2 regions of the Geobacillus sp. G4 genome follow, and region 1 is predicted to be linked to the other one. Evidence: riboswitches for the same ligand, from Rfam matches in the RefSeq annotation. Region 1 holds a riboswitch; the other holds the start of a gene.

Region 1 (15,289 bases):
CCGGCGAAGGGCTTCCGCTCACCGGTGAAGACATGCGCGATCGTCCGCCGATCGCCGTCGACAAAGTGCGCTACTATGGCGAAGTCGTCGCCGTCGTCGTAGCCGATACGCTCGCGCAAGCCGAACAAGCGGCCCGCCTCGTCCGCGTCGTTTACGAACCGCTTCCAGCCGTCGGCTCGCCGCGCGAAGCGTTGAAAGAAGGCGCTCCATTATTGCATGAACATCTCGACCGCTATGAAAAAAACAAAACGACTCATCCTGAGCCAGGGACAAACGTCGCCCACCGGACAAAAATCCGAAAAGGCAACATTGAACAAGGGTTTGCTGAAAGCGACGTCATCGTCGAAACAAGCGTATCGTTCGCCCCTTCCGATCATATCGCGATGGAAACACGCTGCGCCACGGCAGAAATTTGGCCGGACGGCACGATCCATATTTCCGCCTCCTCACAGTCACCGTTTATGATCAAGAAGTTGCTTCATACGTATTTTGGCGAAGAAACCGGCAAAGTCATCGTCCATACGCCGCTTGTCGGCGGCGCCTACGGAGGAAAAGCGCCCGTCCAGCTTGAGTTGCTTGCCTACCTTGCCTCCAAAGCGGTCGGCGGCCGAAAAGTGAGCGTCTGGAACAGCCGCGAGCATGACATGGTCACTTCGCCCGTCCATATCGGTTTGGAGGCAACCGTCAAAATCGGCGCGACAAAAGAGGGCTTGCTCAAGGCCATGGAAATCTTATTTCTATTTGACGGCGGGGCTTATTCCGACAAGGCGATCGATGTCAGCCGCGCCGCAGCCGTCGATTGCACCGGCCCGTACCATGTCGAAAACGTTTTTTGTGATTCATTGTGCGTCTATACGAATCGCCCGTACGCGACGCCGTTTCGCAGTTTTGGCCATTGCGAACAGGCATTTGCCGTCGAGCGGGCCATCGATGAATTGGCACGAACGCTTCAACTTGACCCATGGGAGGTGCGGCGCAAAAATGCCATCCGCCCGGGGCATACGACCCCGACGCAAGTGCGGCTCACAAAAAGCAACGTCGGCAACATATCAGCCTGCCTCGACCGGTTGCGCGAGCTGATGCGCTGGGACGAGTGGCAGCGCGTCGAAGTGGACGCTTATACGGTAAGAGCAAAGGGAATCAGCAGCGGCTGGAAAACATCGACGATCGACACAGATGCTAGCTCGGGCGTCATCTTAACGTTCAACTCCGACGGCAGTGTCAACGTCATCTCCGGCGTCGTCGAAATCGGAACCGGAACGAAAACGGTGCTCGCGCAAATCGTTGCTGAACGGCTGAAGATGGACGTCGATTGTGTCCATGTCAAAATGGATATTGATACGCAAACGACGCCGGAACATTGGAAAACAGTCGCCAGCCGCGGGACGTTTATGGCCGGACGTGCGGCGCTTGCCGCTGCCGACGACGCCATCCGTCAGTTAAAAGACATCGCCGCCTGCGTCTTGCGGGCCTCGCCGGACGATTTGGAAGTCGGATTCGGGCGCGTCTTTTTGCGCGATGACCCGGCCATCTTTCTTCTGATCAAAGACATCGCCTATGGCTACAAGTTTCCGAACGGCAACGCCATCGGCGGGCAAGTGATCGGGCGCGGCCACTACATTTTGCGCCACTTGACCCCGCTTGATCCGGAGACCGGCGCCGGCAAACCGGGACCGGAATGGGGCGTATGCGCCGAGGGAGTGGAAATTGAGTTCAACCGCCGCGACTACACGTATCGCATTGTCAAAGCGTATGCGGTCATTGATGCCGGCAAAGTGCTCAACCCAAAGGCAGCGCTTGGCCAAGCGATGGGGGCGATGAGCATGGGGCTAAGCTTTGCCAGCCGCGAAGGGTTTCTTTTTGACAACGAACAGCGCGTGTTAAACCCACAGTTGCGCACATACCGGCCGATTCGCTTCGGCGAACATCCAGAGTACATCGTTGAGTTTGTCGAAACGCCGCAAATCGATGCCCCATACGGCGCTCGCGGCATCGGCGAACATGGCTTGATCGGCATGCCCGCCGCCTTGGCAAACGCCTTGTCTCTCGCTGCCGGCGTGCCGCTCAATGAACTGCCGCTTGTGCCTGAACTCATTTGGCGGACACAGAAAGGGGACTCCTATGGTTCCGTTTGACTTTGCCTACTACCGGCCGCAGTCGATCGCCGAAGCGACAGCGCTGTTTGCGGCGCTCGAGCGGGATGGAAAACGACCGCTCTACTACGGCGGCGGCACGGAAATCATCACGTTGTCTCGGTTGAACCTTGTCCGCACCGCGGCCGTCATTGACATAAAATCGATCCCTGAATGTCGGTCGCTTGATGTCGACAATGGTTCTCTCGTGCTCGGAGCGGCGCTCTCCCTCGGCGAGCTCGAAGAAGCAAATCCGTTCCCGTTATTGACAAAAGCGGCGCGAGAAGTCGCCGACCGGACAGCGCGCAACCAAATTACGCTCGGCGGCAACATCTGCGGACAAATTTTTTACCGTGAGACCGCACTGCCGCTATTCGTCGCCGAGGCGGATGTCATCATCGCCGGACCATACGGCATCAGGCAATGCCGCTTCCTTGACTTGTTTCATCAACAGCTGCAGCTTGGCCGCGGTGAATTTGTCGTCCAGTTCAAGGTTGACCGTGCCACCGCCACCCTGCCCCATTTCCACCGCAAGCGCCGCAAGCAAGGGGAAGTCGGCTACCCGCTTGTGACGATTGCAGCGCTGAAAAAAGACGGGACGGTTCGCGTTGCCCTAAGCGGCATCTGCCCGTTTCCGTTTCGCTCGGCTGACGTTGAGGCGCACCTCAACGACCGGAACCGCCCAGTTGGTGAACGAATCCAAGCAGCGGTTGACGCCTTCCCGCGCCCGATTTTGCACGATATTGAAGGCTCAGCAGACTACCGGCTGTTCGTGGCCGCCCAGCTGCTTGAAGATATGCTTCGTGAGCTCGGAGACGGAGAAAACGTCTAAACAGGAGGTGAGCATGCGGACATGGAGGAAACGACAAAGCGGGAGCTTGTGCTGCACGTTAATGGAGAACGAAGATCGATCGTCACTCGCCAAGCCGAAACGCTGCTGTTTGTTTTGCGCGATGGGCTGGGGCTGACCGGGGCCAAGCCAGGCTGTTTGAACGGCGACTGCGGCGCCTGCACCGTCTTAGTCGACGGCACGCCAATCAAATCGTGCATGATGCTCGCGATTGAGACAGTCGGCAAAGAAATCACCACGATCGAAGGGCTTGATGATGCCCCCATTCAGCACGCCTTCGTCCGCCACTTCGCCTTTCAGTGCGGCTATTGCACTCCTGGATTCATTATGAACGCCCACGCACTCATCGAGCGGCATCCGGGCGCGGATCAAGCGACGATTCAAGAATGGCTGGAGTCCAATATTTGCCGCTGCACGAGCTATCAGGAGATCGAGGCAGCGGTAAAAGAAGCGCTTGAAGCAAAAAAAGCGGACATATAGCCTTCACATAACCGGATATCCCGAGTCTAGCGGGGATATCTTTTTTTGTTTTGTGCGACGTTTTTTCGTCGTCGATCCGATTTTGCCGGTCATCGCCGAAAGCATCGGCGCGACCCACTGGCAAGTGGAAATGTTGTTTACCGCCTATATTTTTACGATGGCGGTCATGATGATTCCCGTTGGCCTTGTCGTCAGCCGCGTTGGTGATAAACAAATGATGGTGATCGGACTTGGCCTTGTCACGATTTTCTCATTATTGTGCGGTTTCGCCGCCGACATTCCACAACTGTCGATCTTCCGCGCCGGTTGGGGGCTTGGCAATGCCACCTTTTTTGCAACGGCTATGACACTGTTAATCGCTTTGACACCGCAGGCAAGCACCGCTGTCGGCTTGTATGAGGCGGCGATCGGCCTCGGCATGGCCGGCGGTCCGCTCATCGGTGGACTGCTGGGCCAACATTCATGGCGCTACCCGTTTATCGGCACAAGCGTACTCATTTTTATCGCCTTTTTGCTTGTCACATTTTTTGTGTATGATCCAAACAAAGGAAAACCGAAAAAAGCAGTCGGATGGCAGGAAATGCGGCATCTGCTCGCCTTTCCGCCGTTTTTAAAAGGGGCGATCGGCGGGATGCTTTATTATTACGGCTTTTTCGTTGTTTTGGCCTATTCGCCTCTGGTCATGAAGTTATCGGCGATTCAAATCGGTCTTGTCTTTTTCGGCTGGGGGCTTTGCCTCGCCTACGGATCGGCAGCGTTGGCCCACCGGCTTGAAGCAAAATACGAACCGAAACAAATATTGCCTTACAGCTTATTGCTGTTTGCCGTTTTATTGCTGCTTTTAGCGGTCGCTGAACAAACATGGTTCATGATCGTCCTTATCATTTTGTCGGGCCTTGTATCCGGCTTAAACAACGCCTTGTTTACAGGCTATGTGATGGAAACATCGCCGTATGAACGCGGCGTCACTTCCGGCATGTACAACTTCATTCGCTGGATGGGGGCGGCCATCGCTCCAGTGCTATCTGGCGTCATCGGTCATGCCGTTTCCGCAAAGGCGCCGTTTATGATCGCCATGGCGCTGTCGCTTGTTGCATTCCTTTTCCTTGCCTGGCGCAAACGGGAGCCATCGGCAACGAAAACTGTATAAAAGCAACCGTTGCGGACAAAACGAAAACACGCCCGTTTCTCGGTGAGAAACAGGCGTGTTTTTTATTCGGATCATTGTCATCATCTCTTATCATCACTCTATGATGCTTTTTTCATAAGCGAACCGTTTTCTTCTCGTTAATCACCACTCCTCGTTTTTTCATCTCGTCCATATATACATCCCCCGGAACGATTTGCTCCGGCGGATAGACGCCGCGCTTTGTGATCACCCCACGGCCGATGAGCTGGGCGACAGCGGAAATGGTGTAGGCCGTCGTACGCGCCATCGCCGTCACCTTATTTTCGCGGTCATTGAACGTGACGGTTTCGTATTCCAGCACCGTTTCTTTTCCATCTTTTCTACCGCCGACGATGACCCGAAGCAACACCACATCATCTTTTCCTTTCAAATCAAGCAGCGGCTTCAGGACGGAAAGCAGCACATCGCGCGGCTTGACTCTGCATCCATTGATCTCAACTTCCACATCGTTGCGCGTCAAATTCAAATCGACAAGCAGCTTGCATTTTTCCGCATGGCCGCGGTAGCGGATCGTTTTGTACTCGAGCCGCTTCAAGTTCGGAAACGAGCGCGAGAGCGTCGACGTCCCGCCTGAGGTGTGAAACGCTTCAAGCGGCCCGAACCGGTCGAAATAAATCGGCTCGACTTCCGAAAGGGACGGCACTTCCTGCTTTTGGCCGTTGCGGATGATCAAGGCCGGATCGGTGTAATGGTCAAGCAGCCCCTCGAGCGAAAACACATGGTTGTACTCCAGCGGCGGTTCGGGGCGGACGGGGATGCCGCCAACATACAGCAAGATGGATTCCACCTCATCGAGTTGACTCGCCCCATAGCCGGATAAAATGTTGATCATTCCGGGTGCGACGCCAAGGTCGGGGATGATGGTCACCCCAGCGGCTTGGGCTTGTTCATGCAGCTCAAGCACCCGGTCGGTGATATGGCCGATATGGCCGCCTAAATCGACAGAATGGACGCCAGCTGCAATAGCTGTTTTCGCCACCGTTTCGTTAAACTGGTAAAACAAGGCGTTGACAACCACATCGTGCCCTTTCATGAAAGCCGACAGCTGCCGCTTGTCGCTGGCATCCACCCGCACAGCGGCAAGCTTTTTGGAATGAAGCTGCCGCACCGTCTGCTCCGCCTTAGCCAAATCGACATCCGCCAACGTCACCGCCTCAACATCTTGGCTTTGCACTAAATCGCGTGCTGCTTCTTTGCCCATCAGCCCCGCTCCAAGCACAAGCACTTTCATCGTTCTTTCCCCCTCTGTCACCGATTCTTTGCCATACGCTCACATGACAGCCGCTTTTTTCACATCGTTGCCGCGGCCGCTGCTTCGATTCACGATATATGTTCCACGTTGATCTTCGCTTCTCTTTTGCCGGCCATGTTGCAAGCGACAGCCCGGTTCAATCATCGGTATCGATTTGCGCCCGCTGCAGCTTGCCGCTGAAATCGACATAAATGCTCCGCCATTCGGTGAATACGTCAAGCGCAGCGACGCCGGAGTCGCGGTGGCCGTTGCCCGTCCCTTTCGTGCCGCCAAACGGCAAATGAATTTCCGCTCCCGTTGTGCCGGCGTTGACATACACGATGCCGGTGTCCAAATCACGCATCGCTCGGAATACATTGTTGACATCGCGTGTGAAAATGGCGCTTGACAGCCCATAATCGACGCTGTTGTTGACGGCGATCGCTTCGTCCAAACTGCGGACGGAAATGATCGACACAACCGGGCCGAAAATTTCTTCGCGGGCGATGCGCATATTCGGCGTGACATCGGTGAAAATCGTCGGCGCGTAATAAAAGCCGCGCGCATAGTCGCCCTCGCGCAATATATAGCCACCCACAAGCAGTTTCGCCCCTTCTTCTACGCCAATGCGCACGTAGCGGTCGATTTTTTGCAGCGCCTCTTCATGGATGACGGGTCCGACTTTGACCGTTTCATCCAACCCGTTGCCGATTTTCAATGTTTTCACGGCTTCAAGCAGACGCCGCTCAAGCTCCTGTTTCACCCGCTCATGGACGATGACCCGGCTGCACGCCGTGCACCGCTGCCCCGACGTGCCGAACGCACTCCAGATGATGCCGTCAACCGCCAATGTCAAATCCGCATCATCCATCACAATGACGGCGTTTTTTCCTCCCATTTCAAGCGACACCTTTTTCAACAGCCGTCCGCATTTTTCCGCAATCATCCGCCCGACTTCATTCGATCCGGTAAATGAGATGACCTTGACATCAGGATGCTCGACGAGCGCATTGCCGACTGTCGGCCCGTCACCGTGGACCACATGAAACACTCCCGGCGGCAAGCCCGCTTCTTCAAAAATGCGAGCTAATTCCTGCGCCATGATCGGTGTCTCGGGCGCTGGCTTCCATACGACCGCATTGCCGGCAACAATGGCCGGAAACGACTTCCAAGTGGCGATGGCAATGGGAAAATTCCATGGAGTGATGATGCCGACCACTCCAACCGGCGTGCGGACGCTCATGGCGAATTTGTCTTTCAGTTCAGACGGCGTCGTATCGCCGAACAACCGCCGTCCTTCTCCCGCCATGTAAAACGCCATATCAATGCCTTCCTGCACTTCGCCGCGCGCTTCCTCAATCACTTTGCCCATTTCCATCGTCAACAGCCGGGCCAACTGTTCTTTCCGCTCCTTTAGCAGCATCCCAACTTTATACAAGATTTCCGCGCGTTTCGGCGCCGGCACGAGGGCCCACTGTTTTTGCGCTTCTTTGGCTGCCTGAACCGCTTCATCGATATCGTTTGGCCCGGACATCGCCACCTCGGCAATCGTTTCCCCCGTCGCCGGATTGATCACCGGCGCAAATTGCCCGGTGCTTGGCTCCTTCCATTCTCCATTGATATAGTTTTGGATTTTCACTGTATACTCCCCCCATTTTTCTAGATGATTTATTGAGATAATTTATACATTGAACGCCGAGCGATGATCGTCAGGACTTTCTCTTGGCCCGCAAGTCTTGGATCGTTGCCGCCACCGAAATGTGGTTCGGATCGGTCAACACTTCAATCACCGTCGGCTTCTTGGCTTCAAGCGCCAACAGAAGCGCTTCCGTGAACTGTTGTTCCGTCTGCACTTGGAATCCGCAGCTGTTCAAGCATTCTGCCAACCGGGCAAACGACACGCGGCCTAAATCGGTGCCGATGACCCGCCCCGGAAACTGCAATTCTTGATGCATGCGGATGGTGCCGTACATATGATTGTTAAACACAATGCTAATGATCGGAATATCGTATCGAGCGGCCGTTTCCAACTCCTGCACCGTCATCATAAAGCCGCCATCCCCGGATAAAGAAACGACGGTCCGGTCGGGAAAGGCCATTTTCGCGCCAATGGCAGCCGGCATGCCATATCCCATCGCTCCTGACGTCGGGCCGATGTACGTGTGCCCATCCCCAAACGGGAAAAAGGCGTGAAGCCAACCGGCGAAATTCCCAGCATCGTTCGTAATGACCGCATTTTTCGGCAAATGGTGACCTAAACTCGCCATGACCGCTTCATGGAGAGTTCGTTTTTCAAGCGGCAGCGCGGCCGTTTGTTCGTACCGTTCCCTCCGTTCAGCCGCCCATTCCTGCCAAGACGGCTGCACCGCGATATCGAGCAAACGGGACAGCGCTTCCCGACAGTCAGCCCAAACCGCGATATCCGGTGCATACACTTTTCCGAGCCCATCGCTGTCAATATCGATATGAATCAGCGTCTGCGTTGGAGATAGCAAACGGTAATCTTGCGTCGTCACTTCCGACAGCCGCGTCCCCAACGCAATCACCACATCGGCCTGCTCAGCCGTTTCCATGACCTCTTTCGGCGTCCCTAGGCCTAGGTGGCCGACATAGCACGGATGGTTGTGGGGAAACACATCATGCCTCCGGAACGCCGCCATGACTGGAAGTGCATACTTTTCCGCCCATAAGCGCAGCAGCTGCTCGGCTCCCGACCATTTGACGCCGCCGCCGGCAATCACGAGCGGCCTTTTGGCGCGCTCGAGCCGCTCCTTTATATTCCGTATATCCTCTTGCCTTGGGGCCGGCTTCGGCACATAGGTCTCGGCCATCACTGCTTCCGTTATCGTTTTGGAAAATACATCTTCTGGCAGTGAAACGACGACGGGGCCGGGCCGCCCTGTTTTCGCGGTGCGAAACGCCCGTTGCACCAGCTCTGGCACCCGCTCGGCTTCGCGAATTTCGACCACCCATTTTGCAATCGGACGAAAAAACGCTTCCATATCGACTTCCTGAAATCCTTCACGTCCTAGGAAGCGGCTGTTCACTTGCCCCAAAAACACGACCATCGGAGTGGAATCTTGCCTGGCGGTATGGACGCCGATCGTTAAGTTCGCCCCGCCAACCGCCCTTGTAGCCAGCACGACGCCGCACTTCCGCGACGCTTTCGCATACCCTTCCGCCATAAAGGAAGCACCCCCTTCATGGCGGGCGGAGATGAACTCGATGGATGGCTCATCATAGATGGCATCAAGCAGGGGCAAATAACTTTCCCCCGGCACACCAAACACATAACGGATTTGTTCCTGTTTGAAACATTCGACGATGGCTTGAGCCACCGTGATGTGACGCATCGTTCTCTTCATCGCGCCGATTCCTCCCAATCCACTTGCTTCCATCGTTCAACGGCTTGCTGCAGACGCTCCATCGGCGCTGACAGCGATACGCGGACATATCCTTCCCCTGCGGATCCAAACGCTGTTCCCGGTGTTACGATGACTCCCGCTTCTTCCAGCAATTTGGCGGCAAATCGTTCGGACGAGTATCCGTCATAGACCGGGATCCACAAGAAAAAGGTCGCTTTCGGCCGCTGCACGTCGATGCCCAGTTCTCGAAGTCTCTCGACCATCATATTCATGCGTTGTTCATAAATGCGGCTATTTTCTCGAATAAACGTCCGTCCGTTCGTCAAAGCGGCCACCGCCGCCTTCTGGATCGGAATAAACTGGCACGTATCCGTGTTGCTCTTGATCACCGAAAGCGCTCGAATCATGTCCCGGTTTCCGACTACGTATCCGATGCGGCAGCCGGCCATGTTATAGCTTTTGGACAACGATCCAAATTCCACCGCCACTTCCTTTGCCCCGTCCACCTGCAAAATGCTCGGCGCTTGAAAACCGGCAAACGTCACGAACGAGTAGGCCGCATCATGAGCAATGAACATCTGGTGCTGACGGGCAAGTGAAACGGCTTCGGCAAATACATCCAAATCGACAGCGGCGGCCGTCGGATTGCTCGGATAATTGAGAAACATGATTTTCGCTTGGTCATAAACGGACGAGAGAAGCGCATCAAACCGAGGAATATAACCATGTTGCGCATCGAGCGGCAGCGATAGGCCCTGGCCGCGGGCAAAATGGACGGCCGTCCGGTAGACAGGATAGCCCGGATCAGGCACTAAGGCGAGCTCGCCGGGATTGAGAACGGCTTGCAGCAAATGGACGATTCCTTCTTTCGAGCCGATTAACGCCAACACCTCGGTCTCCGGATCGAGCTTGACGCCATATTCCCGTTCATAAAAACGCGCGACCGCTTCCCGATACTCCCTGCAGCCGCCATACGGCGAATACGTATAGTGTTCTGGCGCATCGAGCGCTTCTTTCAACGCTTCGATGACAAAGGAAGGGGGCGGCAAATCGGGGGCGCCGATCCCTAAATCAATGACATCGACCCCGAGCTTTAGCAATTCTTCTTTTTTCTTCTGAAATCGGGAGAACAAATATGGCGGCATCGTCTGCACAATATCGGAAAATGTGTTCAATCCCATCCCTCCTCATAGCCCTTCGTTTCAGTTTATGCGCACGCCCATCACCCTCATGCCCGTCTCACGTTCAAGAAGCAGCCTATCATACCAATGGCTTTCTCACATCAAGACATCATCAAAATCTTTTTTCTCGAAAAGCGGTCGATGCAGGAGAAGTGGTTATTTTTTCACTAAGCTGCTAGAAAAACGCGATCAACCTTCTGAAACCCGGCCCTTTCGCCATAAAAAGAAGCGGCCGGCATCATCCACGGTTCGATGACGCAACTGGCCGCTGTCTATGGAAGCGAAGCGCCGGCGAAGGCGCCGCGATAGACTGCGCAGTTTTCCCCGCATGATCATTCTATGACTAGAAATTTGCACCTTATGCCATTATCATAATCAATCCGAAACGATTTGTAAATATATTTTTTAAAAATTATATATTTTTAAAATAATAAGGAACCGCACCAATTTGCAGAACAAACAAGAGGGGCGATGAACGTTCGCCCCCCTCCGCTGCTTCGATCAGCACCGAGCGTTTTCCAGCTCATGCTTTTTCCGTTGATCGAACTTCCGTATCCTCTCCACCATGCCGAGCATCGCAGCCCGCTTCTTGTCATTGATACAGCGACGACCCTTGCCGAATAAATTGTTGCGCTTTTTCTTTCATCCCCTCCTCTTTGATTTTCCGTTGCAGTTCATGTGAAATGTTCATGGAACAAAATTTCGGCCCGCACATCGAGCAAAAATGGGCCGTTTTCGCCGCCTCAGCCGGCAATGTTTCATCATGATACTCGCGGGCCCGTTCCGGATCGAGGGATAAATTGAACTGATCGTTCCAACGAAATTCAAAGCGCGCTTTCGAGAGCGCGTCGTCACGCTGCTGAGCGGCTGGATGCCCTTTTGCCAGATCAGCCGCATGGGCGGCGATTTTATAGGCCACGACCCCGGCGCGTACGTCCTCTTTATTCGGCAACCCTAAATGTTCTTTGGGCGTTACGTAACAAAGCATCGCCGTTCCATAAGCGCCAATGATGGCGGCGCCAATCGCTGACGTAATATGGTCATACCCGGGCGCGATGTCGGTGACAAGCGGCCCTAACGTATAAAACGGCGCTCCATGACAAATTTCCTGTTCCCGCTCGACATTTTCGCGAATTTTATGCATCGGAATGTGCCCCGGCCCTTCGATCATCACCTGCACATCATGCTTCCAGGCGATTTTCGTCAGCTCGCCGAGCGTCTTGAGTTCCGCAAACTGCGCCTCATCGTTCGCATCGGCGATGGAGCCGGGGCGCAAGCCGTCGCCAAGGGAGATCGCGACATCGTATTGTTTCAAAATCTCGCAGATTTCTTCAAAATGCGTATACAAAAAGTTTTCTTCATGGTGGGCCAAACACCATTGGGCGATGATCGAGCCGCCGCGCGAGACAATTCCGGTCGTCCGGTTGGCGGTGAGCGGAATGTAATGAAGCCGCACACCGGCGTGGATCGTCATGTAGTCGACTCCTTGTTCAGCCTGCTCGATGAGCGTCTCGCGGTACACGTCCCATGTCAGCTTCTCCGGCACCCCTCCTACCTTTTCGAGCGCCTGATAAATCGGCACCGTTCCCACGGGGACCGGCGAATTGCGGATGATGTACTCGCGCGTTTCATGAATGTGTTTGCCGGTCGATAAATCCATGACCGTATCGGCGCCCCAACGCACTGCCCAAAGCAATTTTTCCACTTCGTCTTCAATCGATGAAGAAACAGCCGAGTTGCCGATATTGGCATTAATTTTCACATGGAAACGACGTCCGATGATCATCGGTTCGCTCTCTGGATGGTTAATATTGGCCGGAATAATGGCCCAACCAGCGGCGACTTCTTGGCGGACAATTTCTGGATCGATTTGTTCACGAATCGCGACAAACTCCATTTCTGGCGTAATGATCCCCCGTTTGGCGTAATGCATTTGTGTCACTGTTTTTCCGGGCTTTGCCCTCAATGGACGGCGCACAAACGGAAGCGAACGTTGGATCGCAACAGAAGACCGCTCCATTTCCTCCACATCGCCGCGCTCGACAATCCAGCGGCGACGAAGAGGAGGCAAGCCTTTCTCCACGTCCGGTTCAAAATCGGGATCCGTATACGGGCCCGTCGTATCGTAGACACGCACCGGTTTGTTTTCCACCATTCCTTGCGGCGTTTTCGTTGGCGATAAAGCAATTTCTCTCATCGGCACGCGCACATCCGGGCGCGACCCTTCGATGTACACTTTGCGGCTTTCCGGAAACGACATAAACGAGCGGATGTTTTCCATGCGTGGCTTCCCCTTTCAACATAAAATGATGAAAAATCAGATCTGAAGCCACACCGTCTGAAGCGGGGCAAACACGAGAATAGGCGATGGCGGCCGATTCAAAATAAAAACAGGTTCCGACACCGGAACCTGATCGAAGGCAAAAGGCCAAATGAACAAGACACGTCCATCTGTTCCCGCTGCCTGCTTCCCTACGCTGGCATGACCCAGATCAGGTTCAAAGGGTCAAAGAACTTCATCGCGTTCTTTTCTCAGCCCGGCTCTCGGACTCCCCTAGCAGATAAGCGTATCACAATGATGACTGACTTTTTTTATTCTATCAGGCAATTGGCAAAGATGCAAACCATTTTATTCCAAACGTTGACTCCCACACGTCGTTTGAAAGCCCCTCTTTCTCGAAGAAAGCGTCCTTTTCCTCACTCACACAGAAAATTTCTTCAGCATTGCCCGCATCTCGTCCGCCATCTGACCGAGCGATGTCGACGAAGAGGCGATTTCCTCGACGGAAGCCATTTGTTCCTGGGTCGCTGCCGATACGTTGGCCGCACCAGACGCTGACTGTTCGACAATATTGGTCATCTGTTGGAGTGCGTCGTTCACTTGACGAGCATGCTCCGTCATTTGCTCGATGGCGGACGATACTTGTCCAATTTGTTTGCTCACTTGGCCGACCTCCTCGCGGATATGGGCAAATGATTGGCCGCATGCCGCCGCAACGTTCAATCCTTTCGCCACTTCGGCGATCACCTGTTCGGCAGACGCAACTGCCCGCTTCGTTTCTTCTTGAATGTAACCGATCAGCTCGGAAATTTGTTGCGCTGAGCGCGCTGATTGTTCTGCGAGCTTCCTCACTTCGTCCGCGACAACCGCAAACCCTTTCCCTTGCTCGCCGGCGCGCGCCGCTTCGATCGCCGCATTGAGCGCCAACAAATTCGTCTGCGACGCAATGCCGGTGATCGCTTCCGTAATCTGTCCAATCTCGTTGGAGCGCTCCCCAAGCCCTTTCACCACCTGGCCGAGCGTTTGCACATGATCGTAAATGAACTGCATTTGCTCGGACATTTGTCCGATTGACTGCTTGCCGTCCTCTGCTTTCGCCGACGTTTTCTCGGCGCGGTGCGCCACATCTTTCGTATGGCAAGCGACGTCGCTCAATGTTTGGGAAATATCATGCACGGACGCGGCGGTGGTGCGGACAGCATCGGCCTGTTCCTCCGCACTTGCCGCAAGCGTTTCCATCGTTGTCGCAATTTGCTCTGTCGCTTTCGTCGTCTGTTCGGCGACAGCGGCAAGCTGCTGAGAATATTGCGCTACTTCTTCGGCATGATGTTGGATTTGCCCCATCACACTTTGCCAAGCGTCTGCCATATCGTTTAACGACGCCGCAATCGGCCGCAGCTGCTGCACGCGATCAAGCGGTATGCGCACCGTCAAATCTCCGCCTGTCATCTTGCCTAAATGTTCGTTAATAACGGCAATCGGGGCAACAAACCGTCGATAGTTGAGCGTTGCCGAAACGAAGCCGAGCATCGCGCCAAACAGCACCGTAGCAACAAGCGTCCACCAAAATGCCGCCCCGCGAATGCCGTTGACCAGGCATGTGGCCATGCCGATCGCCGCTGTGCCAGGAATGACAACGAACATTGTGCGAATGATATAAGCGCTTAACGACAATCCATTCTCCTCCTTTTTTCTATCATCAAAAAACTTTATACTACTACTATAGCATTGACATATTCGTCAACGTGCATTGGTTTTCCTTCTTTAGCGCCCAACCGGACATCCTTTATATGACAGGAGTTCATCAAAAGTATCAGAAAACGTTATTATACCAAGGTTTTAGCCCCTCTTCGAATCTTCATTTATTGAGTGAAAAGCAAAAAACGTTATATTTATTCAGTGTTCTCAGCAGTTTGGACACGTTTTTACCACAGATTCATGTAAAAATTCTATTGCCAGTAAAAAGGGATTGTATTAAAATAGTAATTGTGTTATAAATATTCATTTACTAGATCAATAAAATGGAGGATCATCCATGAATAAAAAGAAGATGATTGGCGGGGCACTTGCCTTCAGTTTATTGGCATTCTCCCCTTGGACGGCCGCGCAAGCTGAGCCGATCAAATGGACGAACGTCAATGCGTTTGAAGAACAAAACGGGAGCTTATTCAACCAAGAAAACTATGACTTTGTCAAGTTTTCGCAAATCGGCGCCAAACTGAAAGAAATCGAGAAACAGTCGAACCGCGTCAAAGTGGAAGTAAGAGGAACATCAGCGAACGGCTACCCGCTTTATGTCGTCACAATTGCCGATCCGTCGACGCGCGGCAAATTCGGCAAAATTCAGGCGCTCCGCAAACAAATGTTCAAAAACCCGGGCAAAGCGCAGGAATGGGTGGCAAACAACGAAGACTTCAAAGTCCCGATTATGATCAACGGTTCGATCCATGGAACCGAATTTGTCGGCACTGACGCAATTCTTCAGCTGATCGAGCGGTTTGCAACACAAAACGATGACGCAACAAAGCAGATTTTAGCGAACACCGTCCTCATTTTTAACGTCGTGCAAAACCCGGACGG
Region 2 (15,289 bases), on a different contig from region 1:
CCAGACAACCAAAAAGAAAAATGCGCCGGATGAACCGAGGCGCATCATGATTCAAGCCAACAGGAACCAATCAAATACACAAGAACAAGCAATGAGGCAATGTTGAATGTCACCGACCACTCGGCCATTCGTCTTCCCCTCCCTTTTCTTCCCCTCTTTCATCGTACCATATTGCCGGCGGGAAAAGCAGGGAGGAGAAGGGTGTCTTTTTGACAGTTTGATGAACAAAACAAGGGCGTCCTCCCATCAATGGACACCCTTATTTCATTTTCTCTCGTTTCAACCTAAATAGCGGTAATAGATCGCCTTTGCCTCCTGCACGTCTTTCGTGCCGTGCACAAGCGCACGGCCGTCGCGAAAGACAACCAATCGCTTGTCGCCGAGCGAAACGGAGACAAGATACGGGTTCGCTTCCGCTTGAAGCCCTTGGCGGCGAAACAGCTCCGCCAATTCATTCAAGTCGTACTGGCGCGGGGCAGGCGGACGGATTTGCACAGAATCGCGCCCGCACAAGACGGCAGTCTTCGTCCGTTGTTCATAGGAAAGAAACGGATAAGATGGATGACGTCCGCACGTCGGGCAACCGTCCTTTTTCACCCCGTCAATGCGAATGGAGGCGTATTCGTTCGTCCAAAGGTCAAACGAAACGAGCTTGCCGCGGAGCGCCGACCAGTCCTCCACTAAAATTTTTAACGCCTCAGCCATCTGATAGCTGACAACCATTTGCACCGCTGGGCTGATAATGCCGGCCGTATCGCACGTCAATCCCCCTTGCGGCACCGTTTCAAGCAAGCAATACAAACAAGGCGTGCGGTTCGGAATGAAGGCGCAGCTTAAACCGTAACTGCCGACACAAGCGCCATAAATCCACGGAATGTTGTACTTGTAGGCAACGTCATTGATGACAAGGCGCGTATCAAAATTATCTGTCGCATCGATCCATAAGTCAGGGCGTTGCTTGAGGGCGATCGTTTCCAATTCTTCTGGGCCGGCGTCGCCGACAATGGCCTCGATCTCAACCTCGCTGTTGATTTGTTCAAGGCGCCGTTTGGCGGCGATCGCCTTTGGCAGCCGCTCCTTCGCATCCGCTTCGCTGTACAGTTGCTGGCGTTGCAAATTGCTCCATTCGACGTAATCGCGGTCAATGATTGTCAATTTGCCGATGCCGGCGCGAACGAGCGCTTCGGCGTTGCCTGTGCCGAGCGCTCCGGCGCCGACTAACACGACATGCTTTCCCCGTATTTTCTTTTGCCCTTCCTCGCCAATCGGTGCAAATAGTTGCTGCCGGGAATACCGTTCGTTCAAACAACACTCATTCCTTCCGTTGGACTGCTCGCTGACGCGTACCGTTTTTTCGGGATGCGTCCGGCTTCATAGCCGAGCCGGCCCGCTTCCACCGCCAGCTTCATCGCTTTCGCCATTTTCACTGGATCGGCCGCGCCGGAAACAGCGGTGTTCAAGAGCACCCCATCCGCGCCAAGCTCCATCGCCAGCGCCGCGTCCGCCGGTCCACCGATGCCGGCGTCGACAATGACCGGCACGTTCGCCTGCTCAATGATAAAGCTCAAATTGAGCGGATTGATGATGCCTTGCCCAGACCCGATCGGCGAGGCGCCCGGCATGATCGCATGGCAGCCAAGCTCCTCTAGCCGCTTCGCCAGCACGACATCATCGGATGTGTACGGCAACACGATAAACCCTTCCTCAAGCAGCATTTCCGCCGCTTTCAACGTCTCGATCGGGTCTGGGAGGAGCGTTTTGTCGCAGCCGATCACTTCTACTTTTATCATATCACACAATCCGGATGCCTTGGCGAGTCGGGCGATGCGCACCGCTTCTTCGGCCGTTTTCGCCCCGGCGGTGTTCGGCAAAAGCTTATATTTGCTTAAATCGAGCTGCTCTAAAAAGTTCGGCTGCTCCGGGGAAAAGATGTTCATCCGCCGGACGGCGAACGTTAAAATTTCCGCCCCTGATGCTTCCACCGCTTCTTTTTGCACGTCCAAGCTCGGATATTTGCCCGTGCCGAGCAACAGCCGCGAAGAAAATTCATATGGGCCAATTTTCAACATCATCAACCGCCTCCTACAAAATGAACGATTTCCACGCGATCACCATCGCATAGCACCGTCGTCCCATACTCATGTTTTTGGATGATGCGGACATTGACTTCGACGATGCAAAGCTTGTTCTCAAGCCGGAAATGGGCAAGCAAATCGCCCACCGTTTTCACCTCGTCGGGCACGGCGACCGTCTCCCCGTTAATCACTAACGTCATTCCACCCCCACCTTTCCGATATGGCGTGTCAACGAAAATGGCGCAAGATCAAACGCCGTCTCTTTCCGCTCCACTAAGTCGGCGACAAGCAGACCGGTCAATGGGCTGAGCAAAATGCCGTTCCGGTAATGTCCGGCAGCGACGAATAAGCCGCGCCGCTCCGGATGCTCGCCTAGATAAGGCAAGCCGTCTTCGGTCTGCGGCCGAATGCCGCTCCATGATGCCACCCATTCCGCCTGTTCGATGTCCGGAACAAGGTGGGCGGCGCGGTGAAGCAAGTTCATCACCCCACCGGCCGATACACGTCGATCGAACGTGCCGGGCGTGGACGTCGCTCCGATGAGCAGCCGGTTTCCTGATTTCGGAACGATGTAGCAGCCGTTTTTCGCAAATACAGTCGTTTGCAACAACGGAACCGGGGCGCGCACCATGACGCATTCTCCTTTGACCGGATAAACGGAAAGCGAAAGCCCGACCCGCGCGCCGAGCCGCGCCGCCCAAGCGCCGGAAGCGATGACGACCGCCTCGGCGGCAAACGTCCCGCCTGTTGTGTCTAACACATGCCCACTGCTGTCGGAACGGATGTCGAACACTTCCGTATACTCGTACAGACAAGCGCCGGCGGAGGCGGCGGCATAGGCAAGAGCGGCGGCCAAATCCGGAGCGCTCACTTGCCCATCGCCAGGGATGTACATCGCGCCGGCAAGCGCTTCCGCCGCAAGACGCGGCTCCATTTCAAGCGCCTCCCCTTTCGTGAGCCACTGCACCGGTTCGCCTATGCCCCGCCAAAATGTATAATGGCGATAGAGATCGTCTGCTTCCTCTTCCGTTGTCGCTAGTTTGATCAATCCTTTTTCGACAAGGCCGATATCGATGCCGGTCCTCTCCCTCAGCTCTTCAGCCAAGGCCGGCATGAGAGCTCGGCTTTGCAAGGCAAGCGGCACAAGCGGGCTTGACGTCGAAAACTCGGATTGCGCCCCAAGCATGCCGGCTGCCGCGCTTGACGCCCCGCTTCCCATCGTTCCTTTTTCAAAAATGGCGACGCGATGCCGCCGCTTGGCGAGCTCAAAACCGATGGCCGCCCCAATCACCCCGCCGCCGACGATGGCGACGTCATACCGATGCGTCATCCCCTATCCCCTCCCTTTCACGATGTCTGCCAGCCGTTTAGCCTCAGCAACGGGGTCAGCAGCGAAAAAAACAGCCGACAATACTGCCACCCCGGCTGCGCCCGCTTCCAGCACCCGACGAGCGTTGCCGGCGTGAATGCCGCCAATGGCGATGACTGGAATGGACACGGCGGCCGCGATTTCCGCAAGCGAGTCCAGACCGCGCGGCGGCAAACCGGGCTTGCTGTCCGTCGGAAAAATATGGCCATACAAACAAAAGTGAGCGCCATCCTGTTCGGCCTGTTTCGCCTCCTCCGACCCGTGCACCGAGCAACCAACCGTCAAGTCCGGAAACGAGCGGCGGACGGCGCGCACCGGCAGGCTGTGATAAGCAAGTTGCACACCTTTGACACCGTAGACAGCGGCGACATCAACCCGGTCATTGACGATGATTTTTTGCAGCGGCACCCCGACGCGAAGCAGTGCCGCGACAAACGCCGCCACTTCACGCGCCGTCTTCCCTTTTTCGCGAATATGAATCAGGTCGGCATACGGATGGGTGTGCGCACAAATCGCGGCAAATTCGTCTACCGTCTGACGCCCGGTGGAAACGAAATGGAGAACCCCCATCGCCATCCCTTTCTTTCTACCGTACATCGCTTATAGAAATATACGGATAATGAACACCGACATAGTAGGCGGCGAACATCAAAGCGGCAAACAAGGCGACAAGCCAAATATCATATTTGCCGAACCCGATTTCATAATAAAACGTGCGCCGCCCGCTGCCGGAAAATTGTTTCGCTTCCATCGCCACGGCGATGCGCTGGGCGCGGCGGATGCTTTGCGACAACAGCGGAATGGCGTAGCGCTTCACTTTGCTGAGGACGCCCTTATTCGGCACGCCGCGCACTGTTAACGCATAGCGGATCGCCTGAAACTCTTCAAGCATAATCGGCAATAGGCGAACGGCCGCCAAAAAACTGTACGCATACTTTGGCTTCAGTCTCAACTGCTGCATGAGCGAATAAAACAACGGAACCGGCCGGGTCGTCAGCGAAAAAATCAATCCGAGAAGCCCAAGCGCCAAAGCGCGAAACCCGATGTGCACCCCGCGCCAAAAACTTTCCGCTGTAACATGGATGAGCCCCCAGCGAACCCATGTCGTCGTTCCCTCGCCAAACATCATCATCGATGAAGCCGTCGAAACAAACACGAGGAAAAACGGCAAAAACAGCCAAAACAACACATTCGCCGGATAGCCGGTGCCAAAGCAAAACAAAACGAAGAGAGCGAGCGAAACGTTAATCAGCACGTTCGGGTTATGAATGAACAACACAGCGAAAAAGAGCACGACAAGCACAATGAGCTTCAAACTCGGGTTCGTCTCATGAAGCCATGTCTCGCGGCAGCGAACCTCCCATTTCATCACCCTGCCCCACCTTCCGCCAACACCGGCTCTCGGATGTCAAGCCGTTCGTCCCGAACGAGCGCCCCATCTTCAATCACCCACTGTCTCGTCGCAAAGCGGCGGACGATTTGTTCGTCATGTGTAACCATCATGATCGCCGCCCCTTGTTCACGGTATGCTTCAAGCATTTCGAGCAACGCGAACGTATTTTTTGCATCTTGCCCAAATGTCGGCTCATCAAGCAAAAAGAGGCGCTGGCCGGCGACGATCGAAGCGGCGACGCTCAACCGCCGCTTTTGTCCGACCGACAGTTGGTACGGGTGCTGGTCTTGCTGCTCAACAAGGTCAAATTCACGCAACAGACGGTCGACGATTCCCTCAATTTCCTCTTTCGGCCGCCTCTCAAGCCGAAGCGAGTAGGCGAGCTCTTCGCGAACGGAATGGGCGACAAATTGCCATTCCGGATTTTGGAAAACGAACGCAATATGGCGGTAAAGCGGGTGTTGCCGCTTGATGTCGGCGCCTAGCAGCATATACTCTCCGTCCGTGCGGATGAGTTGCATAAGCGCGTGCAGCAACGTGCTTTTACCGGCGCCGTTTTTTCCGGTGACTGCAATCCATTCGCCGGCGTGCACCGTTGCTTCAGGAACATAGATTTTCGCCTCCCGGCCGCGGAACCCGCGAAAACGGGCGAGGCGAAGAAGCTCCTCGCCTTGATGGCGATTTCGCCGCCTTGCCGTCCGGTCATAGTCATCCCAGACGCCTGGATACCAAATCCCTTCAGCGGCAATGACGTCTTTATAGTCGGAAAACACCGCCTTCGCCTCGCCGTCGGCGATGATGCGCCCATCGCGGCCGAACAAGACAATGCGATCCACAAAGTCGAGCACATGGTCAATTTTATGCTCGACGATGATGACCGTTTTGCCGCGGCCCACCTGCTTCACCGTTTGCCATACCGCCTTCGTCCCTTCTTCATCAAGCAGCGCCGTCGGCTCATCCAAAAACAAGACATCCGGCTCAAGCGCCAGCACCGAAGCAAGAGCCAATCGCTGCTTCATTCCACCGGAAAGCGTATGAATATCCGTATGCGGAGCGATCTCCAAACCGACTTGGTTCAGCAGGGCACGGATGCGGACGGGCATCTCGTGGCGCGGCACGCTTCGATTTTCGAGGGCAAAAGCGATTTCCTCGTCCGCATACGGCATGCAAAATTGCGCATCAGGATCTTGGAAAACATAGCCCCACCGTTCCGGCCGCTTAAGGCGCTCCGCTTTCATCGGCACATCGATCGAGCGGGGAATGATGCCAGCCATCACTTGCAATAATGTCGACTTGCCGCATCCGGACGGACCAAGGAGGAGCACTTTCTCCCCCTCGGCAATCGAAAGCGACAAGTCGCGAAACAGCAGCCCGTCGCTCCCGGGAAATTTCAGGCGCAGCCGATCAATCGCAATTGCTTGTTTCATCGCCATTCGCCGCCTTACCGGTTCAATGCATCGTAATCGTCTTTCGAGGCCGGCCGCCACATTTGCGTCACTCCAGTTTTTTCGAGCGCTTTCGCCAATGAAACAGCAAGCACGCCGGAGATGAGGATGGCGCCGATAAAACGCGCCAGCAAAAAGAGCGCCATATTCCATGGGGCGAGCGCCTCAATATAGCCTTTGTAAAAGTCCATGATGAGCGAGCCAATCGTCGCCCCGACCGCGCCTAGCGATACAACGAACGTATCAAAGCGCCGATAGCGGAAGGCGGCAAAGACGAGCTCGGCCAACAGCCCTTGAACGACCCCGTAAATGAGCACTTCAAGCCCCCATTGCGATCCCATGATCAGCTCGCCGGACGAAGCCGCAATCTCCGCGAGCAACGCCACCCCTGGCTTGCGAATGAGCAAATAAGCGAGCGAGGAGGCGATAAACCACATGCCGTAAATGAGTTGATCGAGATGAAACCCTACTGCTCCCACCGCGCTATATAGCGGGCCCCATAATTTGTAAATAACGCCAAACACAATCGCAATGACGATCGTCGTTAAAATATCCACCAATTTTAACCCTTTTGTCTTCACTTCCATCCTGTTCTCCTCCTTGTCTCACGTCAACGGCTCGCCGCCAATTCAGCCGACGGCCACTGCTCAAGCCGATACGCCATCTCCCAAAACTCGTACTCATATTCGCTGCTGATGAGGAAATGCCGCTTCATCCGATGGCGATCCTCTTCGGTGACCTCGTCAGCGATGTCGTCAAGCCGCGCGATTTGCTCTTCCACAAGCGAGCGGAACCAGTCCGAACTGTAGGTGCCGATCCATTTTTCATAAATCGGATCGTTCGGGCGGCACGTTTTCAAGCGCTCGCCAATTTCGTAATACAGCCAGTAGCACGGCAAAATGGCGGCGATAACATCACCGAGATGCCCTTCGTACGCCGCGCGGTACATGTGCGACGTATAGGCGTACGCCGTCGGCGCCGGAATGAACGCCGCCCTTTCCTCTTCTGTAATGCCCAAGAGCTCGGCGAACGTTTCATGCAGAGACAGCTCGGCTTCGCACGTGCTTTGTGCATGGTGCGCCAACCGGGCTGTCGTCGCCAAATCCGGCGATTTCGCCGCCCCGATCGCCTGAACGCGGGCAAAATGGCGCAAATAATAGGCATCTTGCATCACGTAATAGCGAAACTTCTCGCGCGCAAGCGTCCCTTGGCCAAGCTCCTGAACAAACGGATGGCGGAAACTCGCCTGCCAGATCGGATCGGCCGCTTGGCGCAATTGTTTGGCAAATGACATTCGTTTTCCCCCTTTTTGGCAAAATAAAAACGCCGCTTCCTTTGCCGATTGGCGTAAAGAAAGCGGCGTGGGCATGCGACGTTGGCAAGGCAAAGCCTAGCCTTGCTGTGCTGCTCCTCCACTTCCCTACGCTGGCATTACCCAGATCAGGTGCTAAGGGTCTCAAAGGCACACTTTGATCTCAGCCTTTCTAAAGGCCCCCCTAGTGGATGATGGTGCAATTTTCAGTTTTCTTTACACTTAATCATACCATGGCACGAACGATTGTCAATCTTTTTTTCTCCGACGTTGCGCTATGCGTTGCAATCCGCTATGATGGAAACGCAGCAATTGACGACGGAATGGGAGTGGAAACGATGGCGAAGGTCATCCTGAAAAGAGAACGGAAAAAACGGCTTGAGCAAGGGCATCCATGGATTTTTCAAAGTGAAGTCGACCGCATCGAAGGCGATGCTGCGCCGGGCGACTTCGTTGACGTTTACAATCATCAAGGGTATTGGCTGGCGAAAGGATATATCAACCCCGCTTCGCAAATCATCGTCCGCGTCTTGACGCAAAACCCAAACGATGAACTCGATGAGCGCTTTTTCATCGACCGCATCCGTCAGGCGTGGGCGTACCGTGAACGGATGATTCCCGGCGTTCGCTCCTGCCGCGCCGTCTATGGCGAAGCCGACTTTTTGCCCGGATTGATCGTCGACAAATATGAAGATGTGCTTGTTGTGCAAATTTTGGCGCTCGGCATGGAAAGGCGGAAAGACTGGATTTTGCGCGGCTTGCTTGACGTGTTTGCCCCAAGGGCCATTTATTTGCGCAACGATGTGTCCGTTCGGGAGCTTGAGGGTCTCAAACAAGAAAAAGGCTTTTGGTACGGGGAAGCGGAAACGGAAATCGAAATCGAGGAAAACGGCGTGAAATACATCGTCGATATTGAAAACGGACAAAAAACAGGCTTTTTCTTCGACCAACGGCAAAACCGCGCCGCTCTTCGTCCGCTCATCGGTCCGGAGACAACCGTGCTCGACTGCTTCACCCATACCGGCTCGTTTATGCTAAACGCTTGTCTGTATGGGGCAAAACATGCTACTGCCGTCGATATTTCTGAACATGCCATCGAAACGGCGAAACGGAACGCCGCGTTAAACGGATTCACGAACGTTGAATTTGTCGTCGCCAACGCCTTCGACTATTTGCGCGAGTCGGTGCGCGCCGGCAAACAGTGGGATGTCGTCATCATCGACCCGCCGGCGTTCGCGAAATCGGCCCATGCCGTCCCGAAGGCGCTGCGCGGCTATAAAGACATTAACTTAAACGGATTGAAGCTTGTCAAAGACGGCGGCTTTTTCGTCACATCAAGCTGCTCGTACCACGTCCGCCCGCACCTATTTCAAGAGATGATCGCTGATGCGGCATTTGACGCGAAAAAAGTGCTGCGCCAAGTATATTGGAACGGCGCCGGCTACGACCACCCGAAACTCCTTGCCGCGGAAGAAGGCGACTACTTAAAATTCGCCATTTACGAAGTGCATTCCCGGCGGTGACGAGCCGCCCTCAAAGGCCGTTTCGATGCGCCGCTGGGCAGAAAAAACGCCTAGGGGTTATCCCTAAGCGTTTTTTCGTTCCCTGGGGCGAAGCGATTGTTCTTTATGCAAGACCGACAGATAGACAAGCATCGAAAGGAACACCGAACCGCTAGCAGCTAAATAAATGCTCGGATAGCCGAACCAATGGCTGATTTGGCCAAACACTATCGCCCCGACGCCGACCCCTAAATCAAAAAACGAGAAAAATGTCGCGTTCGCCATTCCCTTGCGGTGGGCAGGCGCCCGCTCGACGGACCACGCCTGCAGCCCCGGTTGCACCATGCCAAAGCCGAAACCGTACAGCACCGCCGCCAAAAGCAACGCCCATTCTCCCGGCAGCCAAGCGAGAAGAAGCATCGCCAGCAAAATAAGCCCCGCACCAGGGAGAAAGACGGCTCGATGCCCTTTTCGGTCATACAACTGGCCAGCGAACGTTCGCGTCACCATCAAGGCAAGCGCGTAAAGCAAAAAGTACAGCTGCAGGCCGCCGATCTGTTTTTGCGCCGTATATAGAGGCAAGAATGAGGCGATGCCGCCGAACGTCACCGTCAAGAAAAACAACAGCAACGACGGGGTCAAAGCGCTTTTTTCATACAAATCCCATCTGTTCGCCCCTTTGCCATGCACGGCTTCCGCTTTTTTATACGTGATCGCGGCGGCAAACAGCACCGAAGTGACTCCAAGCGCCGCACAAATGGCAAACAGATGGCTAAACGGAATCATAGCGGCAAGCACAAGTCCAAGCGACGGACCAAACGCCAAGGCGATATTCCCGGACAGCCCGTAATAGCCCATTCCTTCCCCGCGGCGACTCGCTGGAATGATGTCCGTCGCCACCGTTCCGGAAGCGGTTGTCGAAAACCCCCAGCCGATTCCTTGGACGACCCGCATCAAAAAGAGAAGGAAAATGCTTGAGATCAAGCTGTAGGAACCGACAGAAATGACAAAAATGAGAAGTCCCAATAAAAACACAAACCGGCGCCCTTTCGTCTCAAGCGCATGGCCGGCGAACGGACGGACGATGAGCGCCGAAAACGTAAACACACCGACGACAACGCCAATCAGCTGATCGTTGCCGCCCAAATGCTCGACAAACAGCGGAAGGGTCGGCAGCGTCATTTGAAACCCAAGAAACACAAAAAAATTGGCCAAACAAATCAAAACAAAATCTTTCGTCCATATTTTTTCTTTTTGTTCTGCAATAAGCGGCTGCTGCTCCGCTCCCATACTGATCCCCCTTGCGAACTATGTATTTCGTGTCCCTTAATATTTGTTAGTATAACATAATCCTATGCCGCCGTTTAAGCAAAATGCTATTTCACCGTTCTCCCGGCAGGATGACGACAAAAAAGCCCCGCCCAGCCGGCGGTTCCCGGGTGTTGTTTGCGCAGCACCATCCTTCTATGATGCATGAAGAAAAAAGCCGCCGAAGAATCGGCAGCCTTTACCATCCTTTTCGTTTGCGCAACGACGCAACTTGCGCGGTATGATGCTTCCCATGCCATGCATACAACGCGGTCAATACATACAGCGGCATCTCCCCCGCTGCCCCTTCCGGCCGAACGGTTCGGTGAAAATCTGCCTCCGTCATCGATTCAAGCAACGCCGCCCATCGCGCATGCAGCCCGTCAAGCAATAAAAGCGACGGTTCAATGGGCAACGAGCAAGCATCGGCCGTTTTCGCCCATTCGCTTTCCGCAAACGGCTTCACCGTTGGGCCGTCTTCCGTCACTCCCCATTTCGTGCGCAAAAACGCATTCATGCTTGCATCAGCCAAATGATGGACGACTTGGGCAACCGTCCAGCCGCCGTCGCGATACGGCGTGTTCAGCTGCTCATCGTTCAAGCCGGAAACAGCAGTTCTTAAGTCGTTCGGCAGCCCGCGGATGGCAGCAATCCACTCTTGCACCTCCCCAGCCTCAAACTGCTGCGGCGCTTGAAACGTTCCGATCGGGTAGCGAATCGGATCGACCGTTGCCATGTTGATCATCTCCCTTCCGTATGCATTTATTCCACACGGAAAGGCAAATTCCTTCTTATTCTTTCCAGATGTATACGCGCGCCTCGTACGGCTTCAGCTTAAAACGCGTCGCATTTTTATGCGGACGGACCGGGTAGTTCGAGAGCGCCAAATCGCTTGACTGAAGGCGGAAGCCGTCATAGCGGTAAAGTGAAGGACGATCGGATACGTTGACAATGATAAGCGCCCGATCGCGGCCAAGCGTTCTTGTGTACGCGTAAATGGATGGGTGGTTTTCCAAAAGCAGATCGTACGTTCCGTAAACAAACAGCTCGTTCGCTTTCCGAAGCTGAATCATTTGTCGATAAAACGACCATACCGAGTTCGGGTCGCGCCGCTCGGCCTCGACATTGATCGTACGATAGTTTTCGTTCACCTTGATCCATGGCGTACCTGTCGTGAATCCAGCGTTTGGGGCACCAGACCATTGCATCGGGGTGCGCGAGTTGTCGCGCCCGGTTTGCCAAATGATCTTCATCACTTCCTCATGTGTCCGGCCGTTCGCCCGTTCGAGTTCATACAGACGCAAGGCAGCGACATCGCGGTAGTCGCGAATGTCGGAGAATTGCACGTTCGTCATCCCGATCTCTTGCCCTTGGTAAATGAACGGCGTCCCTTGCATGAAAAAGTAGAGCGCGCCAAGCGCCTTCGCGCTCTCCGCCCAATACTCGCCGTCATTTCCCCATGTCGACACTGATCGAGGCAAGTCGTGGTTTTCCAAAAAGAGCGCGTTCCACCCACGGTTTTCCAATCCTTTTTGCCATTTCGTCAACGTCCGCTTCAGCCGGCGGACATCGATCGAACCATCGGCTTTCCTTTTCCAAAGCCCTAAATGCTCAAACTGAAAAATCATATGAAACACGCCGTTTTCTTCCCCGACCCATTGTTCGGCCTCATCAACCGTTACTCCGTTCGCCTCGCCGACCGTCATAATGTCATATCGTGCAAACGTTTGCTCTTTCAACTCTCGCAAATACTCCATAATCCCTGGCTGGTTCATGTGCGCAGCAAATGACGGCACGTACTTCAGCCCCTTCGGATTTGGCAAATCGGGAAGACCCGGCTTTTTCTTAATGTGGGAAATCGCGTCGATGCGAAAGCCGTCGATGCCTTTATCCAGCCACCAGTTGATCATCGCATAAAGCGCCCGCCGCACTTCGTCGTTTTCCCAATTCAAGTCGGGCTGTTTGACGTCAAAAATATGCAAGTAATACTGACCCGTCCGCTCGTCATACTGCCATGCCGAGCCGCCGAAAATGCTTTCCCAGTTGTTCGGTTCGCGCCCATCTTTGCCGTCGCGCCAAATGTACCAGTCGCGCTTCGGATTGTCTCGCGATGACCGCGATTCGATAAACCACGGATGCTCATCACTCGTATGATTGATGACCAAATCCAAAATGACTTTCAACCCGCGCCGATGCGCTTCAACAAGCAATTCATCGAAGTCATCCATCGTTCCAAACTCATCCATAATGGCATAATAATCGCTGATGTCATATCCGTTATCGGCGTTCGGCGACCGGTAAATCGGACAAATCCAAACGATGTCGACTCCAAGCTCCACCAAATAATCCAGCTTTTCGATGATGCCGCGAAGATCACCGATGCCGTCGCCGTTGGCATCCATAAAGCTGCGAGGATAAATTTGATACGCAACGCCTTCTTTCCACCATGTTTTTTTCAAGGCTGCCTCCTCCTTGTGCACACGTTTTCACTATTAACTGTACACTATATTGGTGCGGTAAACAACTTCTCTTTTTCTCAAAAAACAGCCGTTTGGCGGGGCTGCACGCTCCTGCCAAACGGCTGGGTTGAACAACTGGTCACTCACCGGTTGCGCGGCTCGCTTCGTAAATTTTTAAATTGTGATATACCACCTCGAGCATCGGAGCATGGATGCCATGCCGCTTCGCCAATGCTAGCAAATACCCTTGCAAATGATCGGCTTCAATGAGCTGTCCTTTTTCCATATCGCGCTGCATGGACGATTTCATCGTTGGGGCGATCTGCTCGAGCTGGGTGCGCTGCCGCTCGGCCATTTCATCGGTCAGCGGCGCCCCATGCGCCTGAATGATCGTTTTGATTTCCCGAAACAGCCGATCGATGATGACGCTCCCGTACTCCCCGGAACGGATCGGCCCGATCGGGGCGCGGAACAGCGTTGTCACGCCCGACATCGTCGCGATAAACAAATATTTGTTCCACATATCAGCTGCAATTTGTTCGCTTAGGCGAAAGCAGGCGTTGGCGCCGGCAAACAACGATGCAAGCACCTCCGTTCGCTCGCTCCGCCCGTTTGGCCATTCACCGAAACGCATCTCATGCGCCGGGCTCGTTTGGATGATCTCCCCTCTCTCGTTTAACGTCGTTTCGATAAAGCAAAGCCCGCCTAAGACATTCTCGCGGCCGAACGCCTTCCATAACGCATCCATATGGGCCATGCCATTTAACAACGGCAAAATCATCGTCGCCTCTCCAACATACGGTTTCGCGTCGGCGATGGCGCCGTCTAAATGGTACGCTTTGCTTGAGAACACGACAAGATCAAATGGCTCGGCCGATTCGCCGGCAACAAGCAATTTCGGCGCCAATCCCACATCGCCATGGACACTGTGGATGACAAGCCCATATTTCTCCAGTTCCTGTTTTCTGCGCTCGCGAACAAGAAACGTTACGTCCACCCCTTTTTCAAGCAGACGGCCGCCGAAATACCCGCCGACCGCTCCTGCTCCGACAAACAGAATGCGCATCATATGTACAGCTCCTTTCTCCACTGAGGGTTGATCCAACGCTCCCAACGTCTTTCACAAAAACCATGCCGCCAATCGAACATTTTCTCAGCGATGATGAACAAGAAGAAAAAAGGAAGAAGGGAACGCGCCCCTCCTTCCTTCCCGTTTGCTAGCAGCAACGCGACACTTTGCCGCCTTTAGCATTGTAGCGTGCCTCTTGCGCCTCGCAGAAAAACTCTTTCCGCGACTTAATCGGCTCGCCAGGATGATGGGTTTTCATATGCTCGACATATTTTTCATAGCTCGGCACACCGACAAGCAAGTCAAGAAACTGCCGGCGATAAGCCAAAACGTTTTGCAGCCATTTAGGCATAGTGCTTCGCTCCTTCTCCATCGCGCGGCACGTACGGCGCTTCCTTGAGCGGCACATGTTTGTTTTGCAATACTTTGATCCAAATGTTCAACGCCGAGATCAGCATCGCGATCACAACGAGCATGAAAATCGCGCACAATGTCGCATCAATGTAATCGTTCATAATAATTTGCCGCATTTGCGCCTCATTCGTTGCCGGCGCCAAAATTTTGCCTTGGCTCAAGCTGTCTTGGAACATTTTCGCATGCGACAAGAAACCAATTTTGACATTTTCGTGGAACAGTTTTTGATACCCGGCTGTCAGCGTGACGACCAAAAGCCATGTTGTCGGCACGAGCGTGACCCAAACATATGCCTTTTTGCCCATTTTAAATAGAACCGTCGTCGCAAACAACAAGGCGATGCCAGCCAACATTTGATTGGCGATGCCAAACAGCGGCCATAGCGTGTTGATGCCGCCGAGCGGGTCGACGACGCCTTGGTACAGGAAGTAACCCCACGCCAGTACGCAAAGGGTCGTAGCGATCAAGTTCGAGGCAAGCGAATCCGTTTTGCCGAGCGGTTTGTAAAACGTGCCCATAATGTCTTGGATCATGAAACGGCCGACGCGCGTGCCGGCGTCAATCGTCGTCAAGATGAACAGCGCTTCAAACAGGATGGCAAAGTGATACCAGAACGCCATAAGCGCCTTGCCGCCGATGACGCTCGATAAAATGTGCGCCATCCCGATCGCCAACGTCGGCGCCCCGCCCGTGCGTGACAACACCGTTTGTTCGCCGACGTCTTTCGCCAACTGCGCAAGCATATCCGGCGTGACGGTGAAGCCCCATGACGATACCACTTTTGCCGCCTGCGCCACATCGGTTCCGATGACAGCAGCCGGGCTGTTGATGGCAAAATACGCCCCTGGCGTCAAGACGCAAGCCGCCACCATCGCCATGACAGCGACGAACGACTCCATCAGCATCGCACCGTAGCCGATCGGCCGCGCATGGCTTTCAAGCT

What was found. A riboswitch is a leader RNA that binds a small molecule or an ion and turns the genes downstream of it on or off. The one in region 1 is predicted to bind thiamine pyrophosphate.
Region 2: it holds a riboswitch for thiamine pyrophosphate, as region 1 does, so the genes downstream of both, tenA (thiaminase II) here and thiC (phosphomethylpyrimidine synthase ThiC) in region 1, are expected to answer to the same signal.

The regions. Positions count from the first base shown of each region.
Region 1 is NZ_JBEPJY010000007.1:107,443-122,731, reverse strand. It holds gene ABS784_RS10475 (xanthine dehydrogenase family protein molybdopterin-binding subunit) at 1-2,135, shown strand, start outside; gene ABS784_RS10470 (FAD binding domain-containing protein) at 2,122-2,964, shown strand; gene ABS784_RS10465 ((2Fe-2S)-binding protein) at 2,986-3,462, shown strand; gene ABS784_RS10460 (MFS transporter) at 3,515-4,612, shown strand; gene ABS784_RS10455 (saccharopine dehydrogenase family protein) at 4,725-5,882, opposite strand; gene ABS784_RS10450 (aldehyde dehydrogenase family protein) at 6,040-7,521, opposite strand; gene ABS784_RS10445 (thiamine pyrophosphate-binding protein) at 7,592-9,247, opposite strand; gene ABS784_RS10440 (aminotransferase class I/II-fold pyridoxal phosphate-dependent enzyme) at 9,244-10,422, opposite strand; gene thiC (phosphomethylpyrimidine synthase ThiC) at 11,021-12,709, opposite strand; TPP riboswitch at 12,881-12,994, opposite strand; gene ABS784_RS10430 (methyl-accepting chemotaxis protein) at 13,130-14,383, opposite strand; gene ABS784_RS10425 (M14 family zinc carboxypeptidase) at 14,745-15,289, shown strand, end outside.
Region 2 is NZ_JBEPJY010000004.1:35,119-50,407, reverse strand. It holds gene ABS784_RS06305 (thiazole biosynthesis adenylyltransferase ThiF) at 280-1,305, opposite strand; gene ABS784_RS06300 (thiazole synthase) at 1,302-2,069, opposite strand; gene thiS (sulfur carrier protein ThiS) at 2,072-2,275, opposite strand; gene thiO (glycine oxidase ThiO) at 2,272-3,405, opposite strand; gene tenI (thiazole tautomerase TenI) at 3,409-4,014, opposite strand; gene ABS784_RS06280 (energy-coupling factor transporter transmembrane component T family protein) at 4,031-4,813, opposite strand; gene ABS784_RS06275 (ABC transporter ATP-binding protein) at 4,813-6,264, opposite strand; gene ABS784_RS06270 (ECF transporter S component) at 6,279-6,869, opposite strand; gene tenA (thiaminase II) at 6,893-7,576, opposite strand; TPP riboswitch at 7,683-7,790, opposite strand; gene ABS784_RS06260 (class I SAM-dependent rRNA methyltransferase) at 7,933-9,117, shown strand; gene ABS784_RS06255 (MFS transporter) at 9,181-10,386, opposite strand; gene ABS784_RS06250 (YfiT family bacillithiol transferase) at 10,604-11,140, opposite strand; gene ABS784_RS06245 (glycoside hydrolase family 13 protein) at 11,196-12,863, opposite strand; gene ABS784_RS06240 (ketopantoate reductase family protein) at 13,003-13,929, opposite strand; gene ABS784_RS06235 (YbdD/YjiX family protein) at 14,081-14,284, opposite strand; gene ABS784_RS06230 (carbon starvation CstA family protein) at 14,277-15,289, opposite strand, start outside.